One region of the Streptomyces sp. NEAU-YJ-81 genome, then DNA from elsewhere that is predicted to be linked to it. Evidence: riboswitches for the same ligand, from Rfam matches in the RefSeq annotation. Region 1 holds a riboswitch; each other region holds the start of a gene.

Region 1 (6,467 bases):
GCAACGCCCCGACCCGTACGGCCTTCGGTGTCGCCTGGCTGACCGCGTACTTCGTGATGCTGATCGGTGGCGGTAACGACCTGTGGGCCACCCACTTCCACCTCTCGATCAACTCGATCACGTGGTTCGTGCGGATCGGCTTCTTCGCCGGCCCGGTCCTGGCGTTCATCGCCACCAAGCGGATCTGTCTCGGCCTCCAGCGGCGCGACCGCGACAAGGTGCTGCACGGCCGTGAGACCGGCATCATCAAGCGGCTGCCGCACGGTGAGTTCGTCGAGGTCCATGAGCCGCTCGCGCAGGAGCAGCTGCACATGCTGACCCAGCACGAGCAGCCCGAGCCCTACGAGATCGGCCCCGAGACCGACGAGAACGGGGTCAAGCGGAAGGTAACGCCCGCGCAGCGGGTCCGTTCGAAGCTCTCCAAGGGCTACTACGGCGAGGACAACGTCATTCCGAAGCCGACCCGCGAGGAGTACCACGAGATCACCAGCGGCCACGGCCACCACTGATCTCCGCCGTACCGCTCTCGCACGTCAGCTGACGCCACAGACCAGGGCCCCGGCCCGGACCACACGGTCCGGCCGGGGCCCTGGTCGTGCTGCCGATAGGCTGGCGGCGGGCCGCTGACGTGCGCGGCCCCTTCCCTGCCCACCCCCACGGATCCAGGAGCGGACCATGGACGTTGTGACCCCCGCCGGAGGCGACAGCACCGCGACGGCCCGCACCTGGCCGGACGTACTGAGCTCGCTGATCGCCGGCCGGGACCTCGACGCCGACGACACCGCGTGGGCCATGGACCGGATCATGCGGGGCGAGGCCACCGACGCCCAGATCGCCGGTTTCGCGATCGCGCTGCGCGCCAAGGGCGAGACGGTCTCCGAGGTGGCCGGGCTGGTGCGGGCCATGTACGAGCACGCCAAGGTGATCGAGGTGCCCGGGGCGACCGTGGACATCGTCGGCACCGGCGGCGACCGCGCCAGGACCGTCAATATCTCCACCATGTCCGCGCTGGTCGTCGCCGGTACCGGCGCGCGGGTCGTCAAGCACGGCAACCGCGCCTCTTCCTCCGCCAGCGGCGCCTCCGACGTGCTGGAGAAGCTCGGCGTCAACCTGGACATCACCCCGGAGCGGGTGGTCGAGGTCGCGGAGGAGGCGGGGATCACCTTCTGCTTCGCGGTGAAGTTCCACCCGTCGCTGCGGCATGTCGCCTCGGCCCGCCGCGAGCTGGGCGTCGCCACCCCGTTCAACCTGCTCGGCCCGCTGACCAACCCGGCGCGGGTGAAGTGCCAGGCGACCGGGGTCGCGGACGCCCGGATGGCGCCCATCATCGCCGGGGTGCTGGCCGAGCGGGGCTCCTCCGCGCTGGTCGTCCGCGGCGACGACGGGCTGGACGAGCTCACCGTGACCACGACCTCCCAGGTGTGGGAGGTCCGGGGCGGCGCCGTGCGCCAGGAGACCCTCGACCCGCGGGACGTGGGCATCGAGCGGGCCCCCATGGAGGCCCTGCGCGGCGCGGACGCCTCGTACAACGCCGATGTGGCCCGCCGGCTGCTGGCGGGCGAGCGGGGCCCGGTCCGGGACGCGGTGCTGCTGAACTCGGCGTCGGCGCTGGTGGCGCTCGAGCCGGAGCCGGGGGACAAGCCCCTGGCGGAGCGGATCGCGGCGGGTGTCGCGCGGGCCGCCGAGTCCATCGACTCGGGCGCGGCGCGCGACGTCCTGGAGCGGTGGGTACGGGCCACCCACGCCTAGGCGGAACCCTTACGGTGCCCATGTTCTGTCCGTGCCTTGTCCGGGATGCGGACAGGGTATGGGCGCCGTCGTACGGCATGGCATACTCCTGGCCAGGTCACGAGTGACAGCGACTACGGCCCCGGCCCGCTGTCCGGCAACCCTCCGTCCGTGGCGGGGTGCCCCGGGTGATGACCAGGCCGCCAGGCAGCGAGGCCGGCGGCAAGCGCGGACCCCTCGCACTAGGGGTCCTGGTGGTCGAGGGAGTTCTTCCGTGATGCAGCGAATGCGCTAGGGCCGAGCGGCCCGTTTCCCCTCCTGTGCTCCGTGCGGTGTGGCCGTGCGTCGAGCGACTTTCCGCGCCCTGACGGCCGGCTTACCGCCGTCTTTGTGCGCGTTACGCATTCTCACGCCTTCGACCCTCCCGGGAGACTTCGCCATGTCCGCGCGCCCTGCTGCCACCGCTTCCGCCGCCTCCGCTGCCGCTTCCGCCGATTCCTCCGTCGCCGCCTGTGAGCCGCTGCCCGTGCTGGGCAGCGATGTCCTGGTGCCCCTGGTCACCGGGGGCGAGGTGACCTACGCGGCGCTCGACTACGCCGCCAGCGCCCCCGCGCTGCGGCGGGTCTGGGACGACATCGCCGCCTACGCGCCCTACTACGGCAGCGTGCACCGCGGGGCGGGCTACCTCTCGCAGCTCTCCACCGACCTCTTCGAGAACAGCCGTAAGGACGTCGCCGCCTTCCTCGGCTGCCGCGAGGACGACCAGGTCGTCTTCACCCGCTCCACCACCGATTCGCTCAACCTTCTGGCCGCCGTGGCGCCGCGGGGCACCGAGGTCTTCGTCTTCGAGACCGAGCACCACGCCTCGCTGCTGCCGTGGGAGCAGCGGGAGGACGTCACCGTCCGCTACCTCAGCGCCCCGCGCTCCCCGCGGCAGGCGGTGGAGACGCTGGAGAAGGCGCTCGCGGGGCGCGCCGAGGGCCCGGCGTTGGTCTGTGTGACCGGCGCGTCCAATGTGACCGGTGAGCTGTGGCCGGTGCGGGAGCTGGCCGCGGCCGCGCACGCACACGGCGCCCGTATCGTCCTGGACGCCGCGCAGCTCGCCCCCCACCACCCCGTGGACATCGCGGAGGCGGACGTCGACTGGGTGGCCTTCTCCGGGCACAAGCTGTACGCCCCCTTCGGCGCCGGTGTGCTGGCCGGGCGCGCGGACTGGCTGCGGGCGGCCCAGCCGTATCTGGCGGGCGGTGGTGCCAGCCGTAAGGTGACGCGCAGGGACGACGGGGGCGTCGACGTCGAGTGGCACACCACCGCCGCCCGGCACGAGGCGGGCTCGCCGAACGTCATCGGCGTCTACGCGATCGCGTCGGCGTGCAGGGCGCTGGCCGAGGCCGGTTTCGAGGGCCTGGTCGCCCGTGAGCGGGAGCTGATCGAGAAGGTGCGGGCGGGGCTGGCCGAGGTGCCCGAGGTGCGGGTGCTCTCGCTGTTCGGCGACGACGCCCCCCGGGTCGGCGTGCTGTCGTTCGTGGTGGAGGGCTGGAACAGCTCCCACTTCGCGGCGGCGCTCTCCGCGGAGTACGGCATCGGCGTACGCGACGGGCTCTTCTGCGCGCATCCGCTGGTCCGCACCCTGCTGGACAGCGAGCCCGACGAGCCGGGCGAATGCGGCGCGCCGGAGGCCGCGCCGGGGGAGCGTTCGCTGAACGCGATCCGGGTCAGCTTCGGGGCGGGCACCCCGGACGAGCATGTCGAGCGGTTCGTGGGCGCCGTGAAGGAGCTGGTGCGCGAGGGTGCCCGGTGGAGCTACCGCACCGAGGACGGCCGCTGCGTCCCGGACCGCGGCTGAGCCCCTGGGCCCGGAGGCGGCGGGGCTGAGGGAGCCGCTGGGCCCCGGGGGTGCCGGGGCCGAAGCGCCGAGGGCGTGGCGCTAGGGCCCTTCTGGCGGATCTCCGTGGGAAGGACCCTAGCCGTCCAGGCCGATCGCGAACGCCGCCTCGAGGTCGTGCTGCGAGTACGTCCGGAAGGCGATGTGCGTCTCGGTCGAGGCCACCCCCGGCAGCTTGCTGATCTGGCCGGTGATGATGTCCGCGAGGTCGTCGTGCCGGGCCACCCGGACCATCGCGATCAGATCGTGTGCGCCGGTGACCGAGTAGACCTCGCTCACGTTCTCCAGCGCGGCGATCTTCTCGGCGGTCTCCGGAATCCGGTCCACGCTGGTCTTGATGAGCACGATCGAAGTGATCACGGCTGGCTTTCTCCCTCACTGGCCCTGGCTGCGCCGCCCACTCTAGTCGTCCGCCCGAACCGGCCCCACGCGTAGAGAAAGCCGAGGGTGAAGCCCACGAGATGGGCGAGATAGGCGACGCCGGGGCGGTCGTCGGCCTGCCGGGCGGCCAGCCACTGGAGGGCCACCCAGAAGATCAGCACCGCCCAGGCCGGGAAGCGCAGCGGCAGAAAGAACAGAAACGGAAAGAGACTGGTCACCCTGGCCCGGGGAAACAGCCACAAGAAGGCGCCGAGCACCCCGGAAATAGACCCGGAGGCGCCCACCAGGGTCTGGGCGGAGTCGGCGTGCGCGGCGGCGTAGCCGAGCAGCGCCAGATAGCCCGTGACCAGGTAGAAGACGGCGAACTGGACCCGTCCCATCCGCTCCTCGGTCATCGCCCCGAAGACGTAGAGAAACAGCATGTTGCCGAGCAAATGCAGCCAGTTTCCGTGCACGAACAGCGCGGTCAGCGGGGCGAGCGGCTGATCGGGGGCGCCGCTCCACAGGGCGCTGGGCACCACTCCCCAGCGCTCGAAGTATGTGGACTGGGCCTCCACCAGCCGCCCGCCCGTGCCATAGCCGGGGTTGAGCCCCGAGGCCGGTCCGATGACGAAGAGCAGGCAGCAGCTGACGATCAGGCCGTATGTCACCCACGGGCGGCCGGGCCCCGCCATCCAGGGGCGGTCGCGCCCCGACGACGTCTCGATCATGGTCAGATCATTCCGTACCGGGTGCAACCTCCACAGAGCGCCTCGCCGCGCTCCTGCCCGGGACGCGGGCGGGACGGGCCCGGCGCGGGGCAAGGCTCAGGCCGTAGGGTTACAGGACGCCGCCGACGAGCCGAGAAGCGAGGACCCGCAATCATGGCCGTGCCCCTGCCGACCGCCCAGACCCGCTGGCGTTGCACACTGTGCGGCAACCTCACCCGGTTCGATGTGACCCGCTCGACCAGAGCCGTGGAGTATGTGCATCTCGACTTGGCCGGGGAACCCAGTGTCGAGGAACGCGAGGTGCTCAGTGAGACCATTGAGTCAGTGCGCTGTCGCTGGTGCAACGCGGTCGACCAGGTTGAACTCGTGGACCGTCCGAGCACCGGCCTGAGCGCCTGAGAACGGAGCGATGACAGGTGGTGGAGCGGACCGGTGACCCCGGGGCGGCCGGTGACGCCGAGGGCGTCACCGAGGCGCTGGACCGCCCGCTGCCGGAAGGAGTGCGGCGGCGGGTGGTGGCGCTGGTCGCGGACGCCTTCGGCGGCCTGACGGTCACCGAGCTGCCCGCCCAGCTGCGGCAGTACGCCCGTTTCACCCCGACCCGCCGCGCCAAGTTCGCGGGCAACGCGATGGCCGCCGCGGTGGAGAGCGACCCCGTCTTCCGGCAGCGGATCGCGGGACGGCTGCGGGAGACGCAGCGGGAGCTGGCCGACGCCATCGAGGGCGGATCGCCGCCCGCCGCGGCCGATCCGGTGGATGTGGCGGCGGTGGCGTATGTGCTGCGGCCGGTGGGCTGGGTCAAGCTGGTCGAGGCGGCGGGCGAGGAGGCCCAGCGGGCCTCCGCCGAGCGGGCCGGTGAGGAGGCGGCGCGCGAGCTGCAGCGGCTGCGCGACGAACTCGCCGAGGCCAAGGCGGCCACCAAGCATGAGACGGAGCGGACGCGCACCGAGTTGGAGGCCGCCCGCAAGGAGAACGACGGGCTGCAGCGCAAGCTGCGCAGCGCGCAGAGCGATGTGCGGCGGGGTGCGGCCGCGGTGCGCAAGGCCGAGGCAGAGCTGGAGTCCGTACGGGCGGAGGCGGCGGCCCGTCAGGCCACCGCGGACAGCGAGGCACGGCGGCTGCGGGCCCGGCTAGCGGAGGCGGAGTCGGCGCTGGAGGCCAGCCGGCGGGCGGTGCGCGAGGGGCGCAGCGTGGAGGACATGCGGCTGCGGCTGCTGCTGGACACGGTGCTGGACGCGGCCCAGGGGCTGCGGCGCGAACTGGCCCTGCCGCCCGCGTCGATGCGCCCGGCGGACACGGTGGACGCCGTGGAGCCGGGGAAGATGACACCGAAGGACATAGCGACCAGGGCGCTGTCGGAGATGGACCCGGCCCTGCTGGACCAGCTGCTCGCGCTGCCGCAGGCGCATCTGGTGGTGGACGGCTACAACGTCACCAAGACCGGCTATCCCACGATGCCGTTGGAGAAGCAGCGGCTGCGGCTGCTGGGCGGTCTCGCGGTGCTCGCGGCCCAGACGGGCGCGGAGATGACCTGTGTCTTCGACGGGGCCGAGCTGGCCGCGCCGGTGCTGCTCGCGCCGCCGCGCGGGGTGCGGGTGCTGTTCAGCAAGCCGGGGGTGACGGCGGACGAATTGATCCGCCAGATCGTACGGGCGGAGCCGCCGGGCCGGCCGGTGGTGGTGGTGTCCACCGACCGCGAGGTGGCCGACGGGGTGGCGCGCGCCGGAGCGCGCCCCGTGGCATCCGCGTTGCTGCTGAAGCGA
Region 2 (6,467 bases), on a different contig from region 1:
GGCGCCGCCCCTGGACGGCCGTGGTCACCGACGGCGTCTCCACCCTCGGCCATGTCGTCGAGTCGCTCGGGGTCCCGCTCACCGAGGTCGGCCGGCTGGTGGTGAACGGCGAGGAGACCCCCGTCTCGCATGTGCCGGGCGCGGGGGAGACCGTGGAGGTCCATCCGGTCGTCCGCCCGCAGCGGGTGCCGGGCGCCCCGCTGCGCTTTCTGCTCGATGTGCACCTGGGCACGCTCGCGCGCCGGCTGCGGCTGCTGGGCGTGGACGCCGCGTACGAGAGCGAGGACATCGGCGACCCCGAGCTCGCCGCGCGCTCCGCCGCCCAGCGCCGGGTGCTGCTCTCCCGCGACCGGGGGCTGCTGCGCCGCCGTGAGCTGTGGGCCGGGGCGTATGTCTACAGCGACCGCCCCGATGAGCAACTGCGGGACGTCCTCGGCCGGTTCACCCCGAGCCTCGCGCCCTGGACCCGCTGTACCGCCTGCAACGGCCCGCTGGAGGACGCCGACAAGGAGTCGGTCCGGGAGCTGCTCCAGCACGGCACCCGGCGTACGTACGAGGTCTTCGCCCGCTGCACGGTCTGCGAGCGGGTCTACTGGCGTGGCGCCCACCACGCCCGGCTGGAGGCCATCGTGGCCGGGGCGATGGACGAGTTCGGCGACGCCCGGGCCGCCCTGCCCTGAGCGGAGCCGCCGGGCAGGGCGCCTGGTCCTGGGCGCGAGCTCAGGACACGTCGTCCTGGAGGGCCTCCGGAATCGCGGTGTGAAAGGCCGGATGGGCGTGCAGCCGCCGCACATAGGCGCGCAGCCGCCCATGGCGGGAGACCCGCTGGGCGGCGTCGGCGTCCAGGCGGAGCCGGTGCTCGGTGTCGAGCTGGACGAGGGCCACCCACAGGTCCACATCGGCGGCGGTCAGCTCGTCTCCCAGTGCGTATGGCGCGGCCGCGAGCCTGCGGTCGAGCCGGCCGAGGGCGGTCAGCAGCCGCTCCAGCGCGGCGTCCCGGCACTCCGCCTCGCGCGCCGTCCCGGCCTGCCGCGCCGCGTGGGTGATGTCGTCGTCGAGGAGTTCGCGGAGGGCGTCGATGTCCGCGGCGCGGGGCGCCGGGCGCAGCCGGGGACGTCCGGGTCCGCTGTGGTCGCTCAGGTGGCCGGCGAGGTCGCGCAGGATGTCGGGCGTGTGGTTGCTGACGACACGTCCGGTCCAGCCGTCGCACAGCGCGGGCGCGTCCACCGGTCCGCCGTAGCGGTGCCAGGTGGCCTCGTAGGCCCCGCGCAGTGCGGCGAACGCTTCGGGGGTGTCGTCCGGGAGTCCGACGAGGGTGGTGGCGACGGTGTCCCGCAGCCCGAGCAGATCGAGGGTGATGGAGACGCGCAGCGAGAGGGGACAGCTCGCGGAGAGATAGAGCCGGTAGCGATGCGGCACCGGATAGAAGCCACCGGCGAGGTCGACGCCGATGCGGCTGCGGAAGCGGTGCGGCGGAGTGGGCGGGGCGATCCGGGGGCGGGGCGAGCAGGGGTCGGGGTCGAGAAGAGCGGCAGGACCTGAACTGACCGGAAACGTCTCGGACATGGCTCTCCAAGGCAAGGACGGAGCCCCGGCCCGCCGGTCTGGGCGGCGCCGATGGCGCAACGGAAGGGAAGCCCGCGCGGGGCGTTCGCCGGGACGGTGCCGGGACACACCGGACCCCGGCGCGCTGGGCCGCGCTCGGTGACCGCGTCGATTCAGCCGGCTGGACTGGCGGCGCTGCAGATGCGCAGCAGATCGATGTGCAGACGCCTGGTCAGGAGGTGGCGACGGCGGAGCGGGGACCACGGCCGGGGACGCCGACGGGCGCAGTCCTCGTCGCTGTCGGTCCTGGGCATCTCACCGATCCCATCATCGGGGGCTCGCGAAGCAGCGAGACCGCGCTTGTCCCGTCCACACCGACGGAACCTGGTCGTCACCCGGGGGCACCCCGTCGCGGGAGAAGGGTTGCCTGTCAGCGAGCCGGGGCCGATGACCCACCTGAGCGGGGATTCCGCACGGTGGGCACTGACAATCGTGACCGTCCCTGACAGTGTCGTCGCGCTCCGCGAGGGCGTCAACCCATGCCGGGATGGCCAACGCGGGCCGACGGCACGGTGGATGCCCGCTCAGCGGAACGGCCGCCGCGCGCCGCCGGTGGCCCGCTCGATGAGGACCATGGCCGCGTCGTCCGCCAGCCGTCCCTCGGCATGCCGGACCAGGGCGTGGCGCAGCCGGTCCAGGTACTCGCCCGGGGTGGCGCCGTCCAGCGTCTCCATGGTCCGGTGCAGCGGAAAGAACTCGTTGTACTGGTTGCGGGCCTCGACCACGCCGTCGGTGTGCAGCAACAGCCGGTCACCGGACAGGAACGGAAAGGTCTCGACGCAGATCGGGGGAGGGCTGAGGAACTCCTCAAGGCCGAGCGGCGGCAGCGGGCGCGCCGGGTCCAGGGAGCGCACCTTGTGCTCGCGCATCACCAGGGGCGGCGGATGCCCGCGGTTGATCAGCTCGACCGACTCGTCCGACACCTGGGCGAGGAGCACGGTGACGAACTGCTCCTCCAGCTCCTGCGGGTCCTGGAGCTGGGAGCGGTCCAGCAGCTGGTACTCGCGCGCCAGCGCGGCCGCACAGCGGTGCATCACCTCGGCCAGGTCCTGCTCGTAGTGCACCGCCTCCCGGAAGGCGCCCACCACGGCCGCGGCGGACCGCACCGCGGCCAGCCCCTTTCCCCGCACATCGCCGACGATCAGCCGCACTCCGTAGCGGGTGCACATCGCCTCGTAGAGGTCCCCGCCGATCTGCGCGTCGCGCTCGGCCGCCATATAGACGCTGGCGGTGTTCACGACACCGATCCGGGCGGGCAGCGGCCGCAGCACCACGTTCTGGGACACCTCGGCGATCCGGCGGACATGGGCCAGCTCGCGGTCCCGGCGCACCCGCACCGCGCTGGTCGCCACGCTCGCGAGCGCCACCACCAGCAGGGCCAGCAGATTCGCGTACACCATCTCGCTGCCCCAGACGTTGTTGTGGGTGGCGGTGATCGCACTCACCGCCATGGCGAGCAGCGCCACCCCGCCGGTGCCGAACGGCCCCATGGTCACCGCCGCCAGCGCCGGCGCCGGGGAGAGCAGGGGGCCGGTGTAGACGGTGTGCGCGGGGGAGAGCTCAATGCTGAGCACCGCCGCCAGGTCCAGGAACGGCAGACACCGTGTGACCGCGAACAGCGTATGGCTGCGACCGCTCGCCCCCGGGGCGAAGCGCATGAATCGCATAACTTGGACCTTATCCGATGAAAGCCGCCAAAGGAGTGGTTCTCTGTAACGCGCGACGGAGACCCCGGGCGTAGCCTGACGCTATGCCCGAGCTACCGGATGTCGAGGGGTTCCGGCGAACGCTGGCCTCCTGCGCCCAGGGCCACCGCGTCGAGCGGGCGGAGGTCGCCGACGCGGGGGTGCTGCACGGGGTGACCGCGCAGCGGCTGAAGCGCGATCTCAAGGGCCGCCGCTTCGCCGCACCGCGCCGCCACGGCAAGTGGCTGATCGCCCCCACCGACGGGCCCACGGTCGTGGTGCACTTCGGCATGACCGGGCGGCTGGTCTGCGGGGCGGACTCCGAACCGGGCGGCCGGTTCGAGCGCGTCGCCTTCGACCTCGACGACGGCCACCGCCTCGGCTACGAGGACCAGCGCAAACTCCAGGGCATCTGGCTCGCCGCCACCGAAGCCGACGTCGACCGGATCCTCGGCGATCAGGGCCCGGACGCGCTCTCCCTGAGCCGGGCCGATCTCGACCGGCTGCTGGCGGGGCGGCGCGGACGCGTCAAGGCCACGCTGACCGACCAGACCGTGATCGCCGGGCTCGGCAACCTGCTCGGCGACGAGATCCTGTGGCGGGCCCGGATCCATCCGCAGCGGCCGGCGAACGCGCTGACCGACGACGAACACGAACGGCTCCACACCGCGATACGCGAGGTCCTGCGCGCCTCGGTGCGGGCGGAGCGGGTGCCGGACGACCCGGACTGGCTCACCGGACAGCGCGACGACCCGGACCCGCACTGCCCCCGCTGTGGCCATCCGCTGCGCCGTGGCCGGATCGCGGGGCGGACCAGCCTGTGGTGCCCCCACTGCCAGCGGGACGGCGGCTGACGCCCGCCCGGGGTGACCCGTGGCCCGCTTGGCGCCCTCGCGTCCGATCGATCAGGACACCCATGCCTTGTACGACATCACGTCGCCCGCCTTCAGCTTGTACTCCGGATCGTCCCGGGTGACGGTCTCCTCGACGTCCAGCACGTTGCCGTCGTCCGGATCGAGGACGATCAGGTACCGCATCCCGGAGGAAGCGGGGGTGAACCGGAACGCCTGCCCCTCCCGGCCGAGCCGGTCGGTGACCTTGCCCGCCGGGCGCAGCCCCTCGATCCGGGACAGCAGGGTGACGATGTCCGCCCGCTGGCGCGGACCGGGAGTCCACACCGCGAGAAACGCCTCGATGGCCGAGATCAGCTCCGCCGGGTCGTCGTCCGCGCCCGGGGACCAGACGGCGAGATAGGCGCGCAGTGCCGAGGCCCCGGCCGGAGGATCCTCGAAGTAGCTCTCGTTGGCCCCGTTGATACCGGCCGGATACTTCTCCTCGCGCAGCACCTTGCCGTCGTGGACCGCACGTGGCGGCGTACCGTCGGCGATCACCGGGCGGTCCGGGTGGCGCGGATCGATGGCCACTTCCAGGAGCGAACCGCTGCCGTCGGGCTTCCAGCGGGTCAGGGACTCCTGCGGAAGAGTCACCGCGTCCTTCCCCGACTCCATGCTCAGCGACCAGGTCCGCAGATGGCTGCCCCTCCTGCTCTTCTCGGCGGAGCTCTCGGCCGCGGCCCGCGCCTGCCGGACGATCTCGGCCAGCGATACGTCCGCCCGGGAGGCATGCGCCACCAGCGGCAGCGGCCTGGACGCGGCCACGGCGGAGGGGGAGCCGGTGCCCGAGACGGTCAGCGCGAGGGCGAGGATCGTCGCGGCCGCCAGGGCCTCCAGGCTCCAGACCGCGCGCCGGACGGTACGGCGCCCCCGGTCCCGGGACGGCAGCCGCCACAGCAGCAGCTCGGCGCGCGCGTCCAGCGGCCGGTCCCGCCAGGGGCCGGTGTCGGCGGACACGGGGTTGGCCTCGCGGAGCAGATCCAGTTCGTCGGTCATGCGTGTCCATCCTTGTGGGCCTTGCCGGCCCTGTCAGCCCAGTCGGCCATGTCGCCCTTGCCGCTCGTGCACCCCAGCGAGACCCGGTCGTCCCGGCGCGGGGTCTCTATCTGCTCGCGCAGCCGCCGCCGTGCCCGGTGCAGCCGCATCGCCGCGGCGGACCGGCCGCACCCCAGCACGACGGCGAGCTCCTCGACGGTCAGCTCCTCCCACGCCGTCAGCCGCAGCACCTCCTGGTCGGCCTCGGCGAGCCGGGACAGCGCCTCCAGCACCCAGGAGCCCGGCCGTTCCGCGTCCGGGCTCGCCACGGTGCGCCCACCGCGCGTCACCTCGTGGTGGCCCAGCTTGGCCAGCAGCCTGCGGTAACGGCCCTTGCCGCGCACGGTGTTGGCCAGACAGTGCCGGGCCACCCCGTACAGCCATGGCAGTGGTGACTCGGGCAGTTCGGCCCGGCGCCGCCAGGCCACCGCGAAGACCTCGGCGACGACTTCCTCGACCTCCCATGCCTGGTCGTCCAGCCGCCGTGCCACAAAACGGCTGACCGCCCAGTAATGCTCACGGTAGGCGGCGTCGAAGGCGTCGTCGGTGCTCATGATCCGAAGGTGTCCGGCATGCCTCGGATCATCACACCCCGGAGCGAGAAATAGGCAACAGCTGTCGGAGTGACGGTTCGAGGGGTGCCGGACACCTAGCGGTCATGAGGAACAACACCGTTGTCGCGGCGGCGCCGGCCGCCCCGCCGTCGCGCCGCCCCGGACCAGGGTCTACCGCCGTCAGATGGCTGACCACCACCGATCACAAGACGATCGGCACGCTCTACCTGATCACCTCGTTCGCCTTCTTCTGCATCGGCGGGGTGATGGCGCTGCTGATGCGCGCCGAACTGGCCCGACCGGGTTTGCAGATCATGTCGAACGAGCAGTTCAACCAGGCGTTCACCATGCATGGCACGATCATGCTGCTGATGTTCGCCACCCCGCTGTTCGCGGGGTTCGCCAACTGGATCATGCCGCTGCAGATCGGTGCGCCCGATGTGGCGTTCCCGCGGCTGAACATGTTCGCGTACTGGCTGTATCTCTTCGGCTCACTGATCGCGGTGGGCGGGTTCCTGACCCCGCAGGGCGCGGCCGACTTCGGCTGGTTCGCCTACTCCCCGCTGTCGGACGCGGTGCGCTCACCGGGGGCGGGCGCGGACATGTGGATCATGGGTCTGGCCCTCTCCGGCTTCGGCACCATCCTCGGCTCGGTCAACTTCATCACCACGATCATCTGCATGCGCGCTCCGGGC
Region 3 (6,467 bases), on a different contig from region 1:
CTCGAGCAGCGGGAGGAGGTCCTTCACGCTGCTGATCTTGGAGTTGACGATCAGGATGTACGGGTCGTCGAGCGACGACTCCATACGCTCCATGTCCGTCGCGAAGTACGGGGAGATGTAGCCCTTGTCGAAGCGCATGCCCTCGGTGAGCTCGAGCTCGAGCCCGAAGGTCTGCGACTCCTCGACGGTGATGACACCTTCCTTGCCGACCTTGTCCATCGCCTCGGCGATGAGCTCACCGATCTGGGTGTCGGCGGCGGAGATGGAGGCGGTGGAGGCGATCTGCTCCTTGGTCTCCACGTCCTTGGCCTGCTCGAGAAGCTGGGCGGAGACGGCCTCGACGGCCTTCTCGATACCCCGCTTGAGCGCCATCGGGTTGGCACCCGCGGCGACGTTGCGGAGGCCCTCCTTGACCAGCGCCTGGGCGAGGACGGTCGCGGTCGTCGTGCCGTCACCGGCGACGTCGTCCGTCTTCTTCGCGACCTCCTTGACCAGCTCGGCGCCGATCTTCTCGTACGCGTCCTCGAGCTCGATCTCCTTGGCGATGGAAACACCATCGTTGGTGATCGTGGGGGCGCCCCACTTCTTCTCGAGGACGACGTTACGGCCCTTGGGGCCGAGGGTGACCTTGACGGCGTCGGCGAGCTGGTTCATCCCGCGCTCGAGGCCGCGCCGCGCCTCCTCGTCGAACGCGATGATCTTGGCCATGTGAAGTGGTCCTCCCAAGACGGGGTGGATTGCTCCGGACCGCGCTGGCGCCCGCGACGGACGGCCTGCCTGCCGTACGGTTCCTTGCCCCGCATGGCCTGGCGGGCCTCACCGACCCGGTCCTTCTGTCACTCTCAACGTCAGAGTGCTAACGCCAATGATTAGCACTCGGACCTATAGAGTGCAAGCGGCCGGAGGCCATCCTTGGGGGGTGGCGGCCGGGCGACGGGTGGGCGCAAGCGGCCGGAGGCCATCCACCCCCGGGGACGAAGCGACGCCAACCCCGTAACAATTCAGCGCGGACACGCCGAAGGGTCCGTACCCTGGCCGGGACACGGACCCTTCGGACTGTACTGTTCAGCTGCGTCGCGTCGGCGCGTCAGCCTACGGCCACGCGGACCATGTCGGCCTGCGGGCCCTTCTGACCCTGCGAGATCTCGAACTCGACCCGCTGGCCTTCCTCGAGGGTGCGGTACCCGTCCATCTGGATCGCGCTGTAGTGGACGAACACGTCCGCACCACCGTCGACCGCGATGAAGCCGTACCCCTTCTCCGCGTTGAACCACTTGACGGTGCCCTGAGCCATTCCTAACTCCCCTATTGCTGGCCCTTGCGCAGGACCGCACTCCGCGGACCCGGGTCAGACCTCACCCCCCGGATGTGGGGGGTGTGCGCCGGAACGCGTCGACCGCCGCTGAATGTATCCGTCCCAACGCCCTCTGCAACAGGTCAATCGGACGAGAATTCTGGGCACGGCCGAACGGTTAAAAGTGAGAATTTATGTGAAGTTCGGGCAAGCCGGGCGGGACATAGGGAACCAACCCGACAATTCGCGCTCACACTTTACGCACAACTTGACGAGTTCTCATATGTGGTTCCGGCCCGGGGGCCATCGGGGATTCCGGGCAACTGTATCGCGATTCCACACACGGAATCGCCCCGTCCGGTTGTCCCCGGACGGGGCGATGCCAAAGGTGAGGAGGGTGGACGCGGGGTCAGCAGCCGCCCGCGACCGCCGGGATGATCGAGATCCCGGCACCGTCCGGGGTAGCCGTGGCCAGGCCATCGGCGAAGCGGACGTCATCGTCATTGACGTAGACGTTGACGAAGCGGCGGAGCTTGCCGGTGTCGTCCAGCACGCGGGCCGCGATGCCCTGGTGGTTCTTCTCCAGGTCCGCCAGGACCTCGGCGAGGGTCGCGCCCTCGGCGGGGACCTCGGCCTGACCGGCGGTGTAGGTGCGCAGGATGGTCGGGATTCGGACGTTGACGCTCATGCGAGACCAGCCTCTCGGAACGAGTCAAGGGTGGGGCGGATGATGGCGGAGGGACCCGTGGTGGGGGCCACCGCGTCGAGGGTCTTGAGGCCGTCGCCGGTGTTGAGCACGACGGTCGTCAGGGACGGGTCGAGCAGACCGTCCTCGATCAGCTTCTTGGTCACGCCGACGGTCACCCCGCCCGCGGTCTCCGCGAAGATCCCCTCGGTGCGGGCGAGCAGCTTGATCGCGTCGACGATCTGCTCGTCGTTCACGTCCTCCACCGCGCCGCCCGTACGGCGGGCGATGTCCAGGACGTACGGGCCGTCCGCGGGGTTGCCGATGGCCAGCGACTTGGCGATGGTCTGCGGCTTCTGCGGCCGGACGACGTCATGGCCGGCCTTGAAGGCGGCGGAGACCGGGGAGCAGCCCTCGGCCTGGGCGCCGAAGATCTTGTAGGGCTTGTCCTCGACCAGACCGATCGCGATCAGCTCCTTCAGCCCCTTGTCGATCTTGGTTAGCTGGGAGCCGGAGGCGATCGGGATGACGATCTGGTCCGGCAGCCGCCAGCCGAGCTGCTCGCAGATCTCGTACGCGAGGGTCTTGGAGCCCTCGCCGTAGTACGGCCGCAGGTTGACGTTGACGAAGCCCCAGCCCTCGCCCACCGGGTCGCCGATCAGCTCGCTGCAGAAGCGGTTGACGTCGTCGTAGGTGCCCTCGATGCCGACCAGCTCACCGCCGTAGACCGCGGCCATGACGACCTTGCCCGCCTCCAGGTCGTGCGGGATGAAGACGCAGGAGCGGAATCCCGCACGGGCGGCGGCGGCGCCGACCGCGCCGGCGAGGTTGCCGGTGGAGGAGCAGGAGAGGGTGGTGAAGCCGAAGGTGCGGGCGGCCTGGACGGCGATGGCGACGACCCGGTCCTTGAAGGAGTGGGTGGGGTTCCCGGAGTCGTCCTTGATGTGCAGCTCACCGGTGACGCCGAGCTCACGGGCGAGGTTGTCGGCCTTGACCAACTGGGTGAAACCGGGGTGCAGGCTGGGCAGGTCCGCCACGTCCGCCGGGACGGGCAGCAGCGGGGCATAGCGCCAGATGCTGTTCGGACCGGCCTCGATGCGCCGGCGCAGCTCCTCCGGGTCGCCGGCCGGCAGCTCGTACGCGACCTCAAGCGGCCCGAAACAGACCTCACACGCGAAGATCGGGCCCAGATCGAACCGCTCACCGCACTCCCGGCAGGACAATGCGATGGCGGGACCGAAGGCACCGGAGGCGTCGGAGGTGGAGGAAGTGGTTGAGCTTTCTACTGACTGCACAGCCATGGATGGCGAGGCCCTTTCTCCTCATCTTCCTCGCGACGCATTTCGCCACGAGACGGAATTGGCACCTTCCCGAGCTGGGAGCCTCGCTGCGGAATGCGAGATCAGCTGGAGGGTTGCCGGGGCTTCAACGGGCCGTTCCCTCTGCCCCTCTGGATGAGCGGTATGGCACCGGGCGGACCCGGGCGTTTGTCAGCACGGCATCATCACGGGCTTCCTCGGTAAACACCGAGGTCGACCCCGACATACGACGGCCATGCGCGTTGTTCAAGACTGTAACCGACGGCCCGGATGGTTGAGCTAGCCGTCCGATGCGCGAGATGGATCACAGCGACCACGGCAGGGAGAGACACAGGTGCTGGATGAGGTGGAGCGCTGGCTGAAGCACCGCTCCTGGTCGGCCGACGACCGGCCGCTGGACCGCCTGCTGGACGCGAAGCGGGGCTCGGCGACGACCCTGAGCGTGGTCCTGCCCGCCCTGAACGAGGAGGCCACGGTCGGCGAGATCGCCGCGACAATCCGCCGGGAGCTGATGGGCGAGGCGGCGCCGCTGGTGGACGAGCTGGTGGTGCTGGACTCCGGCTCGACGGACCGCACCGCCGAGGTCGCCGCGGCGGCGGGCGCCACCGTCGTCCCCCGCGACTCGCTGCTCCCCCGGCTGCCCGCGCTGCCCGGCAAGGGCGAGGTGCTGTGGCGGTCCCTGCTGGCCACGAGCGGCGACATCATCTGCTTCATCGACGCCGACCTGCGGGAATTCGATCCGCGCTTCGTCTCGGGGATCGTCGGTCCGCTGCTGACCGACCCCACGCTGCAGCTCGTGAAGGGCATGTACGACCGCCCACTCGGCGAGCTGGCGGGCCAGGGCGGCCGGGTCACCGAGCTGGTCGCCCGCCCGCTGCTGAATCTGCACTGGCCCCTGCTGGCCGGATTCGTCCAGCCGCTGGGCGGTGAGTACGCGGCGCGCCGCACGCTGCTGGAGCGGCTGCCCTTCCCGGTCGGCTACGGGGTCGAGCTGGGGCTGCTGGTCGACGCGCTGCACACGGTGGGTCTCGACGCGCTCGGCCAGGTGGACATCGGGGTGCGCAAACACCGCCACCAGGACGGGCTGGCGCTCGGCCGGATGGCGGCCGCGATCTACCGCACCGCGCAGCTGCGGCTGGCCCGGGGCCATTTGGTGCGGCCGCGGCTGACCCAGTTCGACCGGGGCGACAACGGCTTCGAGCCGCGCACCACGGCTGTGGACACCGAGGAGCGGCCGCCGATGATCGAGATACCGGAGTACGCGGAGCGGCGCGCGGCGTGACGCACCCGGGCGGCGCGGCGTGATGACCCCGGGACCCCGGCATCAGGCGATAGCCCCTACGGGGCGGAAACAGGCCGCCCCATACCGCCTACGGGGCAAGAAACCGTACGTACGTTTGCGCGGGGTCGCGGCTGGCTAGGCTCGCGACATGGCAGTTCCGCGCACCGCCCCGATCCTGGTCGCGTCCAACCGTGGTCCGGTCTCGTACACCCTGGGCGAGGACGGCTCGCTCACCGCCCGGCGCGGCGGTGGCGGGCTGGTCTCCGGCCTCAGCGCCATCGGCCCGGACGCGAACGCGGTGTGGGTGTGCGCGGCGCTCGGGGAGGGTGATCGCGAGGCGGCCCGGCGCGCCGGGGAAAACCATCTGAACCCCGGTGACACCGGCGGCCAGCAGGTGCGGATGCTCGACATCGCGCCGGATGTCTTCGCCGCCGCGTACAACGGCATCGCCAATTCGGTGCTGTGGTTCATCCACCATCTGCTCTACCAGACCCCGGTCGAGCCGGTCTTCGACGCGGAGTTCGCCGACCAGTGGGCGGCTTACGAGACCTATAACGCGGCCTTCGCGGACGCGCTCGCCGAGGAAGCGGTGGACGAGGCCGTCGTCCTGGTGCAGGACTACCACCTGGCGCTGGTGCCCGCGATGCTCCGCGAGCGGCGCCCCGACCTGCGGATCGGTCACTTCTCGCACACCCCCTGGGCCCCGCCGGACTACTACCGGCTGCTGCCGGACGACGTCGCGGCGGGTGTGCTGCGGGGCATCCTCGGCGGCGACCGCGCCGCGTTCCTCACCGAGCGCTGGGCCGGCGCCTTCGCCGACTGCTGCGCGGCCGTGCTGGGCGCGGAGATCGTCCGGGACGGCGACGGTGACGGTGACGGCAACGGCGACGGCCCGCCGACGGCCGTGCGCTTCGAGGGGCGGGAGACCCGACTGGGCGTCCACGGCCTGGGCGCGGACGCGGACTTCCTGCGGCAGCGGTCGCGGCAGGCCGATGTGGACGAACGGCTGAGCAATCTGCGGGCGCAGATCGGGCCGGACCGGAAGTCGATCGTCCGGGTGGACCGCACCGAGCTGTCCAAGAACATCGTGCGCGGGCTGCTGGCCTACCGGCGGCTGCTGGAGACCCACCCCGAGTGGCGGGAGCGCGTGGTGCATGTGGCCTTCGCCTACCCCTCCCGCCAGGACCTCTCGGTCTACCGCGACTACACCGAGCGGGTGCGGCGGCTCGCGGACGAGATCAACGCCGAGTACGGCACGGAGGGCTGGACCCCGGTCGCCCTGCATGTGAAGGACGACTTCGCACGGTCGCTGGCGGCCTACCGACTGGCGGACGTGGCGCTGGTCAACCCCATCCGGGACGGGATGAACCTGGTGGCCAAGGAGGTCCCGGTGGTCTCCGAGCGGGGATGTGCGCTGGTGCTGTCGCGGGAGGCGGGGGCGTACGCCGAGCTGGGCGACGACGCGCTGGTGGTGAACCCGTACGACGTGGAGGCCACGGCCCGGGCGCTGGACGAGGCGCTGCGCATGAGCGACGGCGAGCGCGCGGACCGTACGAAGCGACTCGCCGCCGCCGCGACCGCGCTGCCGCCCCAGGCATGGTTCCTGGCGCAGTTGCGGGCGCTGTAGGGGCGAGGGTTTCGCGGTGGCGGCGGGCTTCTGAGCCACGGACCTACGAGGTGACCGGCGCGGTCCGGGCGGGCTCTACGAAGCGTTGGCGCCGCTGACCGCGTCTGCCAGGGACGACAGCAGCTCCACCACGCCCGCCGGGCCGTCGACCACCAGGTCGGCCCGCTCGGCGAGTTCGGTCACCTCCGTGCTGCCGCTGCACACCAGCACCCCCGGCACACCCTCCTCGCGCAGCCGCTCCACCGCCGCGAACGCGGCCA

The links. A riboswitch is a leader RNA that binds a small molecule or an ion and turns the genes downstream of it on or off. The one in region 1 is predicted to bind S-adenosylmethionine.
Region 2: it holds a riboswitch for S-adenosylmethionine, as region 1 does, so the genes downstream of both, J5X86_RS24465 (glutathione S-transferase C-terminal domain-containing protein) here and J5X86_RS42225 (aminotransferase class V-fold PLP-dependent enzyme) in region 1, are expected to answer to the same signal.
Region 3: it holds a riboswitch for S-adenosylmethionine, as region 1 does, so the genes downstream of both, thrC (threonine synthase) here and J5X86_RS42225 (aminotransferase class V-fold PLP-dependent enzyme) in region 1, are expected to answer to the same signal.

Annotation. Positions count from the first base shown of each region.
Region 1 is NZ_JAGFNO010000034.1:16,064-22,530, forward strand. It holds gene J5X86_RS42215 (cytochrome bc complex cytochrome b subunit) at 1-509, shown strand, start outside; gene trpD (anthranilate phosphoribosyltransferase) at 676-1,749, shown strand; SAM riboswitch class IV at 1,845-1,963, shown strand; gene J5X86_RS42225 (aminotransferase class V-fold PLP-dependent enzyme) at 2,168-3,574, shown strand; gene J5X86_RS42230 (Lrp/AsnC family transcriptional regulator) at 3,692-3,973, opposite strand; gene J5X86_RS42235 (rhomboid family intramembrane serine protease) at 3,970-4,704, opposite strand; gene J5X86_RS42240 (hypothetical protein) at 4,858-5,103, shown strand; gene J5X86_RS42245 (NYN domain-containing protein) at 5,121-6,467, shown strand, end outside.
Region 2 is NZ_JAGFNO010000011.1:215,116-221,582, reverse strand. It holds gene J5X86_RS24470 (Mut7-C ubiquitin/RNAse domain-containing protein) at 1-680, shown strand, start outside; gene J5X86_RS24465 (glutathione S-transferase C-terminal domain-containing protein) at 721-1,566, opposite strand; SAM riboswitch class IV at 1,897-2,043, opposite strand; gene J5X86_RS24460 (PP2C family protein-serine/threonine phosphatase) at 2,130-3,272, opposite strand; gene J5X86_RS24455 (Fpg/Nei family DNA glycosylase) at 3,356-4,144, shown strand; gene J5X86_RS24450 (CU044_5270 family protein) at 4,196-5,179, opposite strand; gene J5X86_RS24445 (RNA polymerase sigma factor) at 5,176-5,772, opposite strand; gene ctaD (cytochrome c oxidase subunit I) at 5,877-6,467, shown strand, end outside.
Region 3 is NZ_JAGFNO010000001.1:976,695-983,161, reverse strand. It holds gene groL (chaperonin GroEL) at 1-708, opposite strand, end outside; gene J5X86_RS04310 (cold-shock protein) at 1,088-1,294, opposite strand; gene J5X86_RS04305 (MoaD/ThiS family protein) at 1,704-1,982, opposite strand; gene thrC (threonine synthase) at 1,979-3,280, opposite strand; SAM riboswitch class I at 3,299-3,440, opposite strand; gene J5X86_RS04295 (glucosyl-3-phosphoglycerate synthase) at 3,633-4,580, shown strand; gene J5X86_RS04290 (trehalose-6-phosphate synthase) at 4,729-6,207, shown strand; gene otsB (trehalose-phosphatase) at 6,283-6,467, opposite strand, start outside.